3 regions of the Rahnella sp. PD4 genome follow, and region 1 is predicted to be linked to each of the others. Evidence: predicted binding sites of a transcription regulator. Region 1 holds the regulator's gene; each other region holds the start of a gene.
What was found. The regulator PhoB, encoded in region 1, activates phosphate uptake and scavenging genes when phosphate is short. The targets are predictions, from matches to a motif close to CTGTCATAAAACTGNCNNAT.
Positions count from the first base shown of each region.

Region 2: the regulator PhoB is predicted to act here: its motif matches at 1,232-1,251, upstream of phnC (phosphonate ABC transporter ATP-binding protein).
Region 3: the regulator PhoB is predicted to act here: its motif matches at 2,294-2,313, upstream of ACOZIO_RS22875 (MIP/aquaporin family protein).

Region 1 covers NZ_JBLZQF010000003.1:514,881-520,468, forward strand. The annotation lists gene sbcC (exonuclease subunit SbcC) at 1-2,232, opposite strand, end outside; gene sbcD (exonuclease subunit SbcD) at 2,229-3,467, opposite strand; gene phoB (phosphate response regulator transcription factor PhoB) at 3,695-4,384, shown strand; gene phoR (phosphate regulon sensor histidine kinase PhoR) at 4,407-5,588, shown strand, end outside.
Region 2 covers NZ_JBLZQF010000008.1:177,215-182,802, forward strand. The annotation lists gene dld (D-lactate dehydrogenase) at 1-1,085, opposite strand, end outside; gene phnC (phosphonate ABC transporter ATP-binding protein) at 1,292-2,128, shown strand; gene phnD (phosphonate ABC transporter substrate-binding protein) at 2,200-3,132, shown strand; gene phnE (phosphonate ABC transporter, permease protein PhnE) at 3,196-4,059, shown strand; gene phnE (phosphonate ABC transporter, permease protein PhnE) at 4,059-4,982, shown strand; gene ACOZIO_RS19275 (cupin domain-containing protein) at 5,051-5,588, opposite strand, start outside.
Region 3 covers NZ_JBLZQF010000013.1:81,175-86,762, forward strand. The annotation lists gene glpK (glycerol kinase GlpK) at 1-1,235, opposite strand, end outside; gene ACOZIO_RS22875 (MIP/aquaporin family protein) at 1,281-2,129, opposite strand; gene zapB (septal ring assembly protein ZapB) at 2,707-2,946, shown strand; gene rraA (ribonuclease E activity regulator RraA) at 3,011-3,496, opposite strand; gene ACOZIO_RS22890 (1,4-dihydroxy-2-naphthoate polyprenyltransferase) at 3,617-4,543, opposite strand; gene hslU (HslU--HslV peptidase ATPase subunit) at 4,641-5,588, opposite strand, start outside.

The DNA of each region.
Region 1 (5,588 bases):
TTCTGCCGCCTGCTGTTGCTGATGTAAGTGTTCGCGAACCTGAGCCACCTGGCGCTCGCCGAACAGTTCGAGGCGCCGGGCATGAAGCTCAGAAAGCGCTTTTTCACCTTCGGCCTGTTGTTTTTGCAACCGGACAAGGTCTTGCTGAGATTTCGCCTCTATTTCTACCAGCCGCGTAATGCGTTCGGTCAGCAATGCACTTTGCTGTTGTACTTTCTGTTGGAGATTCAGGGCGTCAGTCAGGGCATCTTTCGCCTGTTGAAGTGCCCGTGCCAGCTGTTCGTGCTGGCCGGTCAGCGCCTGAGACTGCTGCTCTTCTTCGTCGCGGGCGGTCAGCCATTGCGAGATGTCAGTGGTGTCATGCAGGGTAAACGTCAGATTCAGCGGCATGCTGAGCTGTTGCCAGTTTGCCGTCTGCGCATTCAGTTGCTGCTGATCCTGCTCCATCAGGATCTGCAGACGTCTTTGCTGTTCTTTCAGGCTTTTGATCTTCGCCGCCAGTTCGATACCGCTGGCTTTTACCGCATCGAATTCAAGCTGCATTTTCTCGACGCGCTGTGCGGTTTCAGAAGGTTTGATCTCCTGATAGTGTTCAACCGCCGGATGCGAGGTCGAGCCGCACAACGGGCAGGCTTTACCGCTTTGCAAATTCGCGCGTTCAGCTTCGAGGCTGACGATCAGCATTTCCTGTTTATGCAGCGTTTTTACGTCGTTGAGATGTTCAAGTTGTGTCTGACATTGCAGGCGGATCTTATCCAGGCGCTGCTCTTCCTCAGCCAGTTGTACCTGATACTGCGCAAAATCTTGGTTTTGTTGCTGCACGCGCTGGTTAAGCTGCGGGAAAAGTTGCGCGAGCGAAAAAAGCTGTTGTCGCACCGGCCGGAGTTGCATCAGTTCTGTTTGCCGTTTCTGTAAGGCTGCCAGCGGATGCTGTTTTTCCAGAGCTGCCTGACGCTGCTGTGCGGCGTTAAGGGCTTCGGTCAGTGCGGTCTGCCGGGTTTGATGCTGGCGGTTTTCTTCATCCAGTTTTTGTCGTTCTGCCGTTATTTGCCGCAGTGTTGTGTTCTGGTCAGCGGCCTGTTTCTGCGATTCACTGACCGCCCGCTGTGTTTCTGCCAGTGATTTGTGCCACTGAGCGATTTCACCGTCCAGCGGCAGGATTTTTTCTTCGATCAGCGTTTGCATCCGGCGCTGTTCTTCGGCCTGCTTCTGACGTGCAGTTTGCGCCTGTTCTGCTGCCTGGTTCAGCGGCGCCATCTGCGCGATCTGCTGTTCCTGTTGCTGTATCAGTTGCGTCAGATGCTGCTGAAGGCGTTGTGACTCTTCCTGACAACGCTGACGGTCATTGAGTAACGGACGCAGTTTTTCCGCCGGTTCACTGCGTGCCAGCTGTTGTAACTGCGGCGCGGCGGCCAGATTTTCCTGCTCAGCGGCAGCCAGCTGCAACTGAGATTGCTGAAGTTTTTGCTGCACCTGTTGCCATTGTTGCAGCCAGTTCAGATCCCGCAGGCGTTGCTGCGCCTGTTGGCTGAGGCTGTTTTCCTGTGCGTTCAGTTCAGCATGCTGTGCCTCCAGCGTCTGGCGTTGTTCTTCGCTGAGCAGTTCGATGCCGGACATGCGCTGATGCAGACCGTCGAGTACGATGCGCGCTTCTTTATGTTGCTCAAAGACGCGCTGAGACAGCCGTCCGTAAATTTCGGTGCCGGTCAGTTCTTCCAGCAATTCGGCGCGGTCGTTGGCATCAGCATTCAGAAACGCGGCGAACTGCCCCTGAGACAGCATCATGGATTTGGTGAAACGGCCGAAATCCAGCCCGGTCAGTGTGGCGATGGCGTCGAGTTTGTCGCGCACTTTATCGGCCAGAATTTTGCCGCCGGCCAGTAACGCCAGCTCGACTTTCGGTGCCTGCAAGTTGCCATCCGGCGAATTTTTAGCACGACGCTGGCTCCAGAATGCGCGGTAAGCTACGCCTTTAACTTCAAACTCCACCTCAGCCAGCGATTCGGCGGTGTGGCGGGTCATCAGTTCGTTCTGGCTTGGTGTGATGTTCAGACGTGGCGTCTGATGATAAAGCGCCAGACAAATGGCATCAAGCAGGGTGGTTTTCCCTGCACCGGTCGGGCCGGTGATCGCGAATAATCCGTTGCTGGCGAACGGCTCGGCAGTGAAATCAATTTTCCATTCGCCTTCCAGCGAGTTCAGGTTTTTTAAACGCAGGCTGAGAATTTTCATTGTGCGCTGTCCTCTGCATTCTGACCGTGCGTGACCTGCTCAACAACCTGAGCAAAAAGAGTGCGCATCCGCGCCTGACGGGGGGCATCAGGGTCCGGCTCCAGCGCCAGCCGCCGTTCAAAGACGTCGCTGACGCTCAGTTCACTGAGGGTCTCTTTTTCCTGCTGCTCAATGCTGCTGATGCGCTGTTCTTTGCTGCGGCGCAACAGGACAACTTCCACCGGCAAATCCGCAGTCAGCGCCTGAATACGCCGCTGAATATCGCTGAGATAATCCTGCGTGGCGACTTCGATATCAAGCCAGACGGGTTTTTGTGCATCGCCGCCTTCGAACTGCGCCAGTTGCTTTTCAATTTCCGCCAGCGAGCCTTTGAGTATCTGCATGGGCTGGAAAACAGGAATTTCCAGCGTGTCGATGGCACTGAGCGTTGCCCCGTCGAAATCGAGCAGATACACACTTTTGGCTTTGCTCAGTTCGTCAAAGCTCAGGGCAATTGGCGAACCGCTGTAACGGATGTGGTGAGTTTTTGCGACGCACTGTGCGCGGTGAATATGGCCAAGCGCCACATAATCAACCGGCGGGAACGCCTGCGCGGGGAAGGCGTCAAGTGTGCCTATATAGATGTCACGCACGGAATCAGAAGTACTGACGCCAACGGTGGTCAGATGGCCGGTTGCAATAACGGGCAGCGGTATGCCAAGTTCATCACGCCTGGCCTGCGCGGCCTGCCAGAGCGCGTCATAATGTGCGGCGATGGCTTCCTGCAATGCCAGTTGTTTGTCGCTGCCGGACTGACCGGCCTGACTGGCCAGCAGATCACGCGGGAGTAAAAACGGGATGGCACACAGTACCGCGCCCGGTTTTCCGTCACGCTGACTGAGCACCAAAATCTGTTCAGACAGATTTTCGCCGACAGTGGCAATCACCCGCGTATTCAGGCAGGAAAGTAGCTCGCGTGATTCATTAAGTGTTGCGACGGAATCGTGGTTGCCAGCCAGTACCACCAGCTGACAGCCGGTTTGTTGTAATTCCACCACGAAGCGGTTATACAATTCGCGGGCATAACTGGGCGGTGATCCGGTATCGAAAATATCACCCGCGACAATCACGGCGTCGACCTGATGTTGCTGCACCTGACCGGTCAGCCAGCGCAGAAATGCCTGATGTTCGGCTGCACGGCTTTTGGTGAAAAAGTACTGGCCAAGATGCCAGTCTGACGTGTGGATCAGGCGCATGAGACTCCTGTATGAACCCTGGATGACGACAATGGGGCAAAGTATAAACGTCGGCGGGGGGAGATGTCCCCGATAAATCAGTCCAATTTCAGCGAGATGGCCGCTAATTATCTGTCATATTTGACTGTAATGAACCATTCTTTTCATTCATAAATCTGTCACAAAACTGACGCATAATGGCGCCCGCAATCAAATAAAAGATCGCTAACCTATTGGCAGGACCTACGATGGCTAGACGTATATTGGTGGTTGAAGACGAAGCTCCAATCCGTGAAATGGTGTGTTTTGTACTGGAACAAAATGGCTATCAGGCCGTAGAAGCTGAGGATTTTGATTCAGCGATTGGGCAGCTTGTTGAACCTTACCCTGAACTTATCCTGCTCGACTGGATGTTACCTGGCGGTTCCGGTATTCAGTTTATTAAGCATCTTAAACGTGAGGCGCTGACCCGCGAAATTCCGGTAATGATGTTGACCGCACGCGGTGAAGAAGAAGATCGGGTGCGTGGCCTCGAAGTCGGTGCCGATGATTACATCACCAAACCGTTTTCCCCGAAAGAGCTGGTTGCCCGCATTAAAGCGGTGATGCGTCGCATCTCGCCAATGGCGGTGGAAGAAGTGATCGACATGCAGGGTTTAAGCCTGGATCCCTCGTCTCACCGGGTGATGGCCAACGAACAGGCGCTTGATATGGGGCCGACAGAATTTAAGTTATTACACTTCTTTATGACGCATTCTGAACGTGTTTATAGCCGGGAACAGTTGCTCAATAACGTCTGGGGCACTAACGTTTATGTGGAAGATCGCACCGTAGACGTGCATATTCGTCGTTTGCGTAAGGCGTTGGAAACCAGCGGACATGACAGAATGATCCAGACTGTTCGTGGTACCGGATACCGTTTTTCAACGCGTTATTGAGTCCTCACAGCGGAGAATCTGTGTGCTAGAACGTTTGTCATGGAAACGATTGGCCGGCGAATTTTTTCTCTTTTGTCTGCCAGCGTTAATTCTCGGTATTTTCGTCGGTCATTTCGGCTGGCTCCTGTTTGTGTCGCTGGTTGCGGCACTGGGCTGGAATTATTACAACCAGCTTAAACTCTCTCACTGGCTGTGGCTTGACCGCAGTATTACGCCGCCGAACGGCCGCTGGAGCTGGGAGCCGCTGTTCTACGGGCTTAACCAGATGCAGATGCGCAACCGGCGTCGGCGTCGCGAATTAGGTCAGTTGATCAAACGTTTTCGCAGCGGTGCTGAATCGCTGCCCGATGCCGTGGTGCTGACCACGGAAGAAGGCAATATTTTCTGGTGTAACGGGCTGGCGCAGGATCTGCTCGGTTTCCGCTGGCCGGAAGATAACGGGCAACATATCTTCAACCTGCTGCGTTATCCGGAATTCCGGCTGTGGATCCAGACCCGCGATTTCAGTCGGGCGCTGAATCTGCAACTCAATAACGAGCATTACGTCGAGTTTCGCGTTATGCCTTATTCAGAAGGGCAACTGCTGATGGTGGCACGCGATGTCACACAGATGCGTCAGCTTGAAGGTGCCCGGCGTAACTTCTTTGCTAACGTCAGTCATGAGCTGAGAACCCCGCTGACCGTATTGCAGGGATATCTGGAAATGATGGAAGACGCCAAACTGGAAGAACCTTTCCGCACCAAAGCACTGGATACCATGCAGGAACAGACGCGGCGAATGGACGGGCTGGTGAAGCAGTTGCTGACGCTGTCGAAAATCGAAGCTTCAGCGAATATTGATTTGCATGAGAAAGTCGATATTCCGGTGATGCTCGGTATGCTCGAACGTGAGGTGCAAACGTTAAGCAACGGCCGGCATGAGGTGGTGTTTCGCATTAATGACAAACTGAACGTCTTTGGTAATGAAGATCAGTTGCGCAGTGCGGTATCGAATCTGGTGTATAACGCCGTCAACCACACGCCTGCCGGGACGCGGATTGAAGTCAGCTGGCAGCAAACGCCGCATGGCGCGCAATTCCAGATCAGTGATAACGGACCGGGCATTGCGCCGCAGCACCTCCCGCGCCTGACCGAACGTTTTTACCGGGTCGATAAGGCCCGCTCGCGGCAGACCGGCGGCAGCGGACTCGGGCTGGCGATCGTC
Region 2 (5,588 bases), on a different contig from region 1:
CATTGCATCACACGGTCACTGAAATTTTTGGGCAGGAATGGAACCTTACTGGCGTGCGCATCGAACTTCCCTTTGGCAGTAAACATGTCCGGCATTTTGTCGGTGCCAAGCTTGTCGATCATCATAAATGTATCTTTACCGTAGACTTCGGTGATATCGAAAATATCCCGATGCATATATTCCCCGGCCACCGGAAGATTAACGAAATCACGCAGGATCTGACGACGTAATTCTGTCAACACCGCAGTGTCATTGGTGCCGATGTAAAAAACCTGCTGTTGTGTTTCTGCCGGAAAGGTATCCAGCCGTACGGCGAAAACGGCCAGTTTACCCGCACAACCTGATGCTTCAAATAAACGTCGTTCATCCGCGTTGAAACGCGATGGTGTATCCGCATCAACTTCGCGGACACGAGAAGCATAATCATGATCCGAGGCCAGGCGCTGATCATGCGTGATATCGGTTTCACGGTAATCGCCTCTTTCGAGACGTGTGAGGATTTCTTCCGGCGTTTCGCCAAGGTTAATTCCCAGATGGTTAATCAGTTGCAATTCACCCTGCACATCGATCTGCGCATACAACGCCATTTCGGTATATGCCGGTCCGCGTTTCACCAGCGATCCGCCGGAATTATTACAAATCCCGCCGACCACCGACGCGCCAATGCAGGACGAGCCAATTACCGAGTGCGGTTCGCGGTTGTAGGGTTTGAGGATCTTTTCCAGTTTGTAGAGCGTGCTGCCGGGAAAGCCGATCACCTGATGGCCACCGTCGAGTAACTGGATCTGGTCCAGTTTCAGTGTGCTGAAAATAATAATGTCGCGGTCATAGTCGTCGCCGCTGGGCGTCGAGCCTTCGGTCAGGCCGGTATTGGCGGCCTGCATAATGACAATCTTATCGGCGGCGATACAGGCCTTGAGCAGTTGCCACTGTTGCAGCAGCGTTTGCGGAAAAACCACCGCCAGCGCTTTGCCGCCACCGGAGCGGAACCCTTTACGATAGCGTTCGGTATTGCTATCGCCGGTCAACACGTGGCGGCTGCCTGCAATCTCTTTCAGCGTGGCGATGAGTGACAGATTATCCATTTCATCTTCCTTTTTTAATGTGATGCCATCTAATCATAGGCTTAAATGATACTTATTAAGTTAAATGTCATTCGGGATATGGGTTAGGTAATTTCACTTAATCTGTTGCATTTTTGTCATGCGCTGTCCATTAAATCGTCATTGATGTGTCATAAAACTCGCGCTTAATGAACGCCAGATAACGAAAGCAACCGAGAGACAGCATCATGGCTCAAGCTCAACTTAAGCTGGCACAGGCTGAATATCCTCAGACCGGGCCACAGCATCTGAACAAGGTTCTGGACGTCAAGGGTCTCGTGAAATCCTACAAATCAGGTCAGCGTGTCCTGAATGACATCAATTTTGATCTCCATGCCGGTGAATTCGTGGCGGTAATTGGCCGTTCCGGCGCAGGTAAATCCACTCTGCTGCATGTTCTCAACGGGACTATCCCGCTCACAGAAGGCAGTGTGGTATGCCATTACGAAAATGGCGAACACCAGGAACTGGCAGGGCTGACCGGCAAAGCGTTGCGTCGCTGGCGCTCGTGTTGTGGCATGATTTTCCAGGATTTCTGTCTGGTACCTCGTCTTGATGTTCTGACAAATGTGTTACTGGGGCGTCTCAGTCACACCTCAACGTTCAAATCATTTTTTAATCAGTTCGACGACGAAGACCGTGCCCGTGCCATCTCTTTGCTTGAATGGTTGCACATGTTGCCGCATGCGTTGCAGCGTGCCGAAAACCTTTCCGGTGGCCAGATGCAACGGGTAGCGATTTGTCGTGCGCTGATGCAGAACCCAAAAATTCTGCTGGCTGATGAACCGGTGGCGTCACTGGATCCGAAAAATACCCTGCGCATCATGAATGCGCTGAAAAAAGTCAGCGAAGAGAATATTGCCGTGATGGTCAATCTGCATTCGGTAGAACTGGTGAAAGATTATTGCACCCGCGTTATCGGCATCGCGAAAGGTCAGATTATTTTCGACGGACATCCGGATCAGTTAACTGATGATATTTTGCATCAGTTATACGGTGAAGAGCACGACGCTATAAACAGTTAAATAATAATGTTATTTATTTTTTTGCAGTGCTTATTTCTACTTTCACTCAATCTACACAAGGTCATTATTTCATGAAGAAGTTATTACGTCTGGCAGTCTTCGTAGCAGGTTCTTTTACCGCGATGTACAGCATGGCAGAAGATGCTCCTAAAGAATTAAACTTAGGTATTTTGGGCGGGCAGAATGCCACTCAGCAAATCGGTGATAATCAGTGTGTAAAAGATTTCTTCGATAAAGAATTAAATGTGGATACCAAACTGCGTAATTCATCCGATTATTCAGGTGTTATTCAGGGGTTGTTAGGTAAGAAAGTCGACATGGTATTAAGCATGTCACCTTCATCTTTTGCTTCGGTTTATATTAATAATCCGAAAGCGGTGGATCTGGTGGGCATCGTGATTGACGATACCGACAAATCTCGTGGTTATCACTCCGTTGTTATTGTTAAAGCCGACAGCCCGTATCAGAAATTATCTGACCTGAAAGGCAAATCATTCGGTTTCGCTGACCCGGATTCCACTTCCGGTTACCTGATCCCGAACCAGACATTCAAGAAAGAATTTGGCGGTACCACGGATAATAAATATAACAATTTCTTCTCCAGTGTCACCTTCTCCGGTGGCCATGAGCAGGATATTCTTGGTGTGCTGAACGGTCAGTTTGAAGGTGCCGTAACATGGGCTTCAATGATCGGCGACCGTGAAACCGGTTATACCTCCGGTGCGTTCAACCGAATGATCCGCATGGACCATCCGGATCTGATGAAGAAAATTCGTATTATTTGGGAATCTCCGCTGATCCCAAATGGCCCGATTTTAGTGCGTAGTGATTTGCCACCGGCATTTAAAGCTAAGCTGGTTTCCGCCATTAAGAAACTGGATAAAGATGACCACGCTTGTTTCGTGAAAGCAGTGGGAGGCAAACAGCATATCGGCGAGACGTCTCTGGCAGAATATCAGCAGATTATTGATATGAAGCGTGAGTTAACTAAAGGCAGTCGCTAACCCGTAGCTCCCTCCCCTGCGAAGGGGAGGAATAATGATTATCTGCAAACCGGAAATATTATTTTGAACAAAGATTTCAATCGTTATTACCAGCAGATACGCGGTAAACAAAAGCGGGAGGCACTGGTCTGGTCAGGGTTGATGCTGTTGTTATATCTGTGGTCAGGCAATGTTTCCGAGCTTAATTTAAAAACTATTTTTTTCTCCGCACCCAGCTTCTTTGATTATATTGGACAGACTGTACCGGTATTACACTGGTCATTATTGTTTGCTGACGGCCATACTGAAGGGTCACTGGCGTATTGGGGATACCGTCTCAATATTCAGCTGCCGCTGATTTGGGAAACTATCCAGCTGGCGTTGTCCTCGACGATATTGTCGACGGCGCTGGCTATTGTGTTGGCTTTTCTCGCCGCCGGTAATACAGATTCGCCTAAATGGGTGAAATTCAGCATCCGTACCTTTGTCGCTTTTCTGCGCACAATGCCGGAACTGGCCTGGGCGGTGATGTGTGTGATGGCATTTGGGGTGGGTGCCATTCCTGGCTTTATCGCACTGACGTTACATACCGTCGGCAGCCTGACCAAATTGTTCTACGAATCCATTGAAACCGCATCGGACAAACCGGTGCGTGGTCTCAGAGCATGCGGCGCGGGCCGTTTGCAGCGTATGCGTTTCGCCATGTGGCCGCAGGTGAAACCCATCTTTTTATCCTACAGCTTTATGCGCCTCGAAATTAATTTCCGCCAGTCGACCATCCTCGGGCTGGTCGGGGCGGGCGGTATCGGGCAGGAGCTGATGACGTCAATCAAACTTGATCGTTATGATCAGGTCAGCATGACCTTACTGCTGATTATTCTGGTTGTGTCGGTGATGGATTTTCTTTCAGGTAAATTACGCAAACGCGTTGTGGAGGGCACTTTCTGATGTTAACTGATGCGCTCGAACCTCATGTCGTCAGCAGCATGAAGCAGCAGCACGGGCATTTGTTTGCCGCGCAACGCCGCTATCTGCGTTACCTTGCGATACTGGCTGTTGTTATTACGCTGTACTATGTCTATTTCTTCAGTTACTTCGGCATTCCCTGGAGTGAAGTGGTGCGCGGCAGCCGTGAAATCGGGCGTTATTTCCTGCGAATGTTTGTCTGGCATGACGTTTCCGAATGGCCGTTTATGTATTATTTTTCGCAAATAGCTATCACACTGGCGATTGTATTTTCCGGCACTATCACCGCATCTTTTCTCGCGTTACCGCTTTCATTCCTCGCGGCGCGTAATGTGATGTCTACGCCGGTTCTCAGACCTGTTTCCATGATTATCCGCCGTCTTCTGGATGTTTTACGCGGGCTGGATATGGCGATCTGGGGGCTGATTTTCGTTCGTGCTGTCGGCATGGGACCGCTGGCAGGTGTGCTGGCGATTGTGATGCAGGATTTAGGCTTGCTCGGTAAACTTTATGCCGAAGGGCATGAAGCCGTTGATCGTTCGCCGAGCCGCGGTTTGCGGGCGCTGGGAGCTTCCCCGTTACAAACACACCGCTTCGGGATTTTCACCCAATCCTTCCCGACATTCCTTGCGTTGTCGCTGTATCAGATTGAATCTAATACCCGCTCAGCCGCCGTTCTGGGCTTTGTCGGCGCGGGTGGGATCGGTCTGGTGTATGCGGAAAATATGCGTCTGTGGAACTGGGATGTGGTGATGTTTATCACCCTGATACTGGTAGTGATCGTGATGATCATGGACAAAATTTCCGCCATGCTGCGCGCCAAATACATTCTGGGTGAAGAAATTGATTTGTTCGCACCGGAAGAGCGAAAAATGAAGCCGCCGGTCGAACTTTACCGTCCGTAGGTTAAGAGTACTAAACAGGCGGCGTCTTCAGGGACGCCGCCTTTTATCGTGACTGAACCCCGGGCAGATTACGCGTCGAAGTACCAGTAGCCCTGATTCACCAGATCTGTTAACAGAGCGACAAATTCAGGATCCTGCAGGGCAGCCCCCAGTTCTGCTTTACCGATCAGCGTATAGCGGCACAGCGCATCAGCGGCAGCATACCGGGACGTTTCCAGCGGCTCGCCGTTGACAAAGAAACGTTCGCCGACGTTGAGGACTCGCAGACCACTCAGGCGCACCAGGTTTTCACCCTGCATCAGCGCATCGACAATTTCATGTGATTCGTATGGCGGTTCGGCCGGCGCGATATCCAGTTCATGGCGCGGCGTGGTGGCAAAACGGCCAAACCATTGTTTGAAATCTTCCGGCTGGTTTAACAGCTCAACCATCATCTGGCGTACGCGTTCCAGCTCATACTCTTCCACTTTACCGACGTGGTCACGCAGCGTTAAATCCGGATCGCTGTAATGACTGCCGCCCAGATCGTTTTCCAGCGCGTAGTCAGCAAAGCTGCTGATGAAATCACGGCTGTTAGGGCCACGGAAACCGACGGAATAGTTGAGG
Region 3 (5,588 bases), on a different contig from region 1:
AGCGCCTGCAGACGAGCGCCTGAGTCGGCTTGCATCGCATCCAGCACGTCGCGGGTCTGGTAGGCGATAGATTCCAACGTCGCGCGGATAATGTGGTTACTGTTCGCACCACGGCTCAGACCGAAGATAGCGCCGCGGGCATACGGGTCCCAATAAGGCGCGCCGAGGCCGGTGAAGGCGGGCACCACGTAAACACCATTGGTGTCTTTCACTTTCATGGAGAAATATTCGGAGTCGGTGGCATCGCTGAAAAGCTTCAGTTCATCTCGCAGCCACTGAATGGACGCACCGCCGACAAACACAGCACCTTCCAGCGCATAGTTCACTTCGCCGCGCGGACCGCAGGCGATGGTAGTCAGCAAACCATTTTTAGACGCTACCGCTTCAGTACCGGTATTCATCAGCAGGAAGCAACCGGTGCCGTAGGTATTTTTCGCCATACCCGGTTGGACACACAGCTGGCCATACAGGGCCGCCTGCTGGTCACCGGCGATACCGGCGATAGGGATACGCGTACCGCCTTTACCCCCGATGTTGGTCTGGCCGTAAATCTCAGAAGAAGGGCGAACTTCCGGCAGCATTTCACGCGGAATATCCAGCGCTTCAAGCATGCGCTCATCCCATTGAAGGTCATGGATGTTGAACAACATGGTACGTGAGGCGTTAGTGTAATCCGTCACGTGAACACGACCCTGCGTCATTTTCCAGACCAACCAGGTGTCGACGGTGCCGAACAGCAGTTCGCCGCGTTTAGCGCGTTCACGTGAGCCTTCAACGTGGTCGAGGATCCATTTCAGTTTGGTACCGGAGAAGTACGGGTCGATAACCAGGCCGGTGTTGTGGCGAATGTATTCTTCCAGACCGTCTTTTTTCAGCGTTTCGCAGATGTCAGCTGTGCGGCGGCATTGCCAGACAATCGCATTATAGATTGGCTTGCCAGTTTCTTTTTCCCACACAATGGTAGTTTCGCGCTGGTTGGTGATACCGATACCGGCAATCTGATCGGAATTAATGTCGGCTTTTGCCAACACTTCCACCAGCACCGAGCTTTGCGATGCCCAGATTTCCATCGGGTCATGCTCAACCCAGCCCGATTTCGGGTAGATCTGGGTGAACTCGCGTTGTGCCACGCTGACGATATTGGCATCGTGATCCAGAACTACGGCGCGTGAACTGGTTGTACCCTGGTCGAGTGCAACAATGTATTTTTTTTCGTGAGTCGTATCTGCTGACATAATATTCATCCTACGAATGAGTAAGCTGTGGAACAGTTTAGCCGATCAGGCCTTACGTTGTTTGGATGGCTGAGGTGCTTTTTCTTCTGCCGGTTCATTAATCTGATTTGGCAAATGGCGACCAATCAGCGCCTTGTAGGCGATGGCACCCAGAGAAGCCCCGAGCAACGGGCCAAAAATTGGCACCAGGAAATAAGGAATATCGCGCGCACCGGTGAAGGCAACCTTGCCCCAGCCAGCGAAGAAGGCGAACACTTTCGGACCGAAGTCACGGGCCGGGTTCAGGGCGAATCCGGTCAGTGGCCCCATGGATGCACCGATAACGGCGATCAGGATACCGATAAGCAGCGGTGCCAGCGGGCCACGTGGAATACCGTTGCCATCATCAGTCAGGCCGAGGATTAACGCCATCAGAATGGCTGTAATCACCGTTTCTACCAGAAACGCCTGCAATACGCTGATGTGCGGGTTCGGATAGGTAGAGAAAATACCGGCCAGATCCAGACTTTCGACGCTGCCGCGGACCATATTGTGGCTTTGCTCAAAATCGAAGAACAGATTGTAGTAAAGGCCATAAACCAGTGCAGCGGCGCAAAAAGCACCGGCGACCTGTGCCACGATGTAAGGCAGAACTTTGCGTCCTTCAAAGTTTGCAAACAAACAAAGTGCAACGGTCACCGCCGGATTCAGGTGTGCACCGGAGATGGCGGCTGTCAGGTAGATGGCCATTGCCACACCCAGACCCCAGATGATACTGATTTCCCACTGGCCAAAGGTTGCCCCGGCAAGTTTCATTGCTGCGACACAGCCCGCACCAAAGAAAATGATAAGCCCGGTACCCAGAAACTCAGCGATGCACTGACCTTTTAATGTGGAACTCATGGTTTGGCTCATAGTTTGATCCTGCTAAGGATGATGTTAATGGTTAGTTATAGTTTTTCTGTTATGTCGTTTGTGAACGTAATCGGATTTTGGCGTTCATCATTAAATGAGAACGTAATGTGAATTTATCGTTAACGAGCATAAACGAGAAATAGCGAAATCAAATTTTGTGTGTTGCGTCATAAAAATGAGCGATTTCGCGTATTGTCGGACCATGATGCCGCGCCAAAAGGCCTGGATTTAACATTTTCAGCGCGCGTTGCTGACAAACGAGCATCACTATTACGTGTTGCACGGTGGCTACGGTTATTCGGCATTAAAGGCTATTTCTGGCGTGTGACGCTGCTTTTTAGGCATTTCCTGATACCCGGCACTGTAAAATTGCAACAGACTGCGTGGATAGAGGGGTTGCGGGTAGACAGATCAAAGCTGGCTACATACAATCACCCGTTAAGACACCTGCCGGTTTTATGCAATTCTCTGATGAATTCGTTATAAAAATCGACGGAGTGCAGGAATTTTTGAGCCGTGTCCGGACGATGCGGCAGAACATAAGATGTGCGCCTTGCGAACATAAGGGGACCGAAAAATGTCATTTGAAGTATTTGAGAAATTAGAAGCTAAAGTTCAGCAAGCGATCGATACCATTACTCTGTTGCAGATGGAAATCGAAGAACTGAAAGAGCAGAACAACGCCCTGTCTCAGGAAGTTCAGCAAGCCAGCGGCAATCATGAGTCTCTGGTGCGTGAAAATGCGCAGCTGAAAGAAGAACAACACGTATGGCAGGATCGTCTGCGTGCACTGTTGGGAAAAATGGAAGAAGTTTAATGACTTCATATTCCAAATAAAAAAGGACGCCAAGGCGTCCTTTTTTGTTGTGCACAGAAGAAAATTATTCTATATCGAGCGGGTCTTCTGACAGCACGATACCGGTATTATCGGCATAAAGATGGTCGCCGGAGAAGAAGGTGACGCCGCCGAAATTGACACGAATGTCGCTTTCGCCGATTCCTTCACTGCCTGCGCCAGCCGGGATAGCCGCCATCGCCTGAATACCCAGGTCCAACTCTTCGAGATCGTCAACCTGACGGACTGCACCATAAATCACGATGCCTTCCCATTCGTTCTGGAACGCGAGGCGTGCCAGTCCGGCATCCAGCAGTGCGCGACGCACAGAACCGCCGCCATCAATCACTAACACACGGCCACGGCCGTTTTCTTCCAGCAGGTCATAAAGCAAGCCATTATCTTCGAAGCATTTCACAGTGGTGATTTGCCCGCCAAATGAAGTACGGCCGCCAAAGTTGGAGAACAAGGGTTCGACGACATTCACTTCTTCATGGTAGATGTCGCAAAGTTCGGAAGTATCGTATTTCATAGGTTTTCATCTGGTTGCTGCATGAATGCTCAGTATATCCCTTTCCGGCGGATGTTGGCAAAATCATCAATTGTTAAATGTGAAAAGTGACCTGATAAACGCACATCAGGCCAACTTTGTTCAATTGAGTAACAGTCCTACTGCAAACAAGACGTTAGTCAGCAACGCCGTTTTTACCATATGTTCCAGTAACGGGCGGACTTCGGTGGATGTTGTGGATTTCATCACCCGCGCCACATGTTTCGCCAGCATCGGAATCGCCAGAATAAACAGCCAGCCGGTCCAATGATGCAGGTATACGGCGGAGAAAATGACCAGACACAGCACGGCGGCGGTCAGGATGATAGTGTGATAACGGCGGGCGTTAACCGTCCCGAGGCGAACCGCCAGTGTATTCTTGCCATTGATACTGTCGGTTTCGATATCGCGCAAATTATTGATATTGAGCACGGCGGTGGAGAGCAAACCGGTTGCCGTCGCCGGAAGCATCACGATCCAGTCGAAATAGCCTGCCTGTAAATAAAACGTCCCCGCGACACTGATCCAGCCGAAGAAAATAAGAACGGAAATATCGCCAAGCCCCATGTAGCCATAAGGCCGTGTGCCGACGGTATAGGTAATCGCCGCACCAATCGACAGCAAGCCGAGAACCAAAAACCCGACCACATCACTGGGTTTATGGCAGGCCACGGCGATGAGCGCGATACCGCAAATTATGGTCAGCGCGATGGTCAGGATAATGGCGTGCTTCATCTGCGCAGCGGTAATCAGCCCCTTTTGCATTCCGCGCAGAGGGCCGACGCGATCCGGGGTATCGCTGCCTTTCTCTGCGTCCCCATAGTCATTCGCCAGATTCGACAGGATTTGCAGACAGCCGGCAGTCAGCAGTGCCAGCAATGCAATAAGCGGATGGAAGGTATTTTGCAGGCTGGCAATGGCAGAACCCATGACGATAGAGGCAAACGCCAGTGGCAAGGTTTTCGGGCGCAAGCTTTCCAGCCAGGCGCGGGCGGGCGTCGTCGGTGTGCAGGAAGTGATTATGCTCATAGATGATTTCGCTCAGGTGAAGAATCAGTCCGAAATCTAAAAAAAATCAGGGAGGCAAACGCCTCCCTGAAGATCACTTTCGGAACGTATGAGCAAATTATAAGATAAAACGGCTCAGATCTTCATCAGCTACCAGCTGGTCAAGGTGGCTTCTAACATAATCTGCATCAATGTTTATGGAGATTCCGTTACTTTCGCTGGCGTCGTAAGAGATATCTTCCATCAGACGCTCCAGAACGGTGTGCAGACGACGCGCACCGATATTCTCGGTGGTTTCGTTTACCTGCCATGCGGCTTCTGCAATGCGCCGGATACCGTCAGCGGTGAAATCAATGGTTACGCCTTCGGTCGCCATCAATGCTTTGTACTGATGTGTCAGCGAAGCACTTGGCTCGGTCAGGATACGTTCGAAGTCTTCAGTCGACAGCGCCTGCAGTTCCACACGAATGGGCAGACGACCCTGCAATTCTGGGATCAGGTCTGACGGACTGGCCGTCTGGAATGCGCCGGATGCGATGAACAGGATATGATCGGTTTTCACCATGCCATGCTTGGTAGACACCGTGCAGCCTTCCACCAGTGGCAACAGATCACGCTGAACACCTTCACGGGATACGTCAGGGCCTGAACTCTGACCGCCACGTTTACAGATTTTGTCGATCTCATCGATAAACACGATACCGTGTTGTTCAACGGCTTCGATCGCCTGTTCTTTCAGATCTTCCGGGTTCACCAGTTTCGCCGCTTCTTCTTCAATCAGCAGCTTCAGCGCTTCTTTGATTTTCAGTTTACGTGGTTTCTGTTTCTGAGCACCCATGCTCTGGAACATCGACTGCAACTGATTAGTCATTTCTTCCATGCCCGGCGGAGACATAATTTCAACGCCAATCGGGCCGGATGCCAGGCTGATTTCAATTTCTTTGTCGTCGAGCTGGCCTTCACGCAGTTTTTTGCGGAAGTTCTGGCGCGCAGCAGAAGGTTCCTGCGCTTCGTCAGGCTGCCCCCAGTTATTTTTAGCCGGCGGGATCAGTACGTCCAGAATACG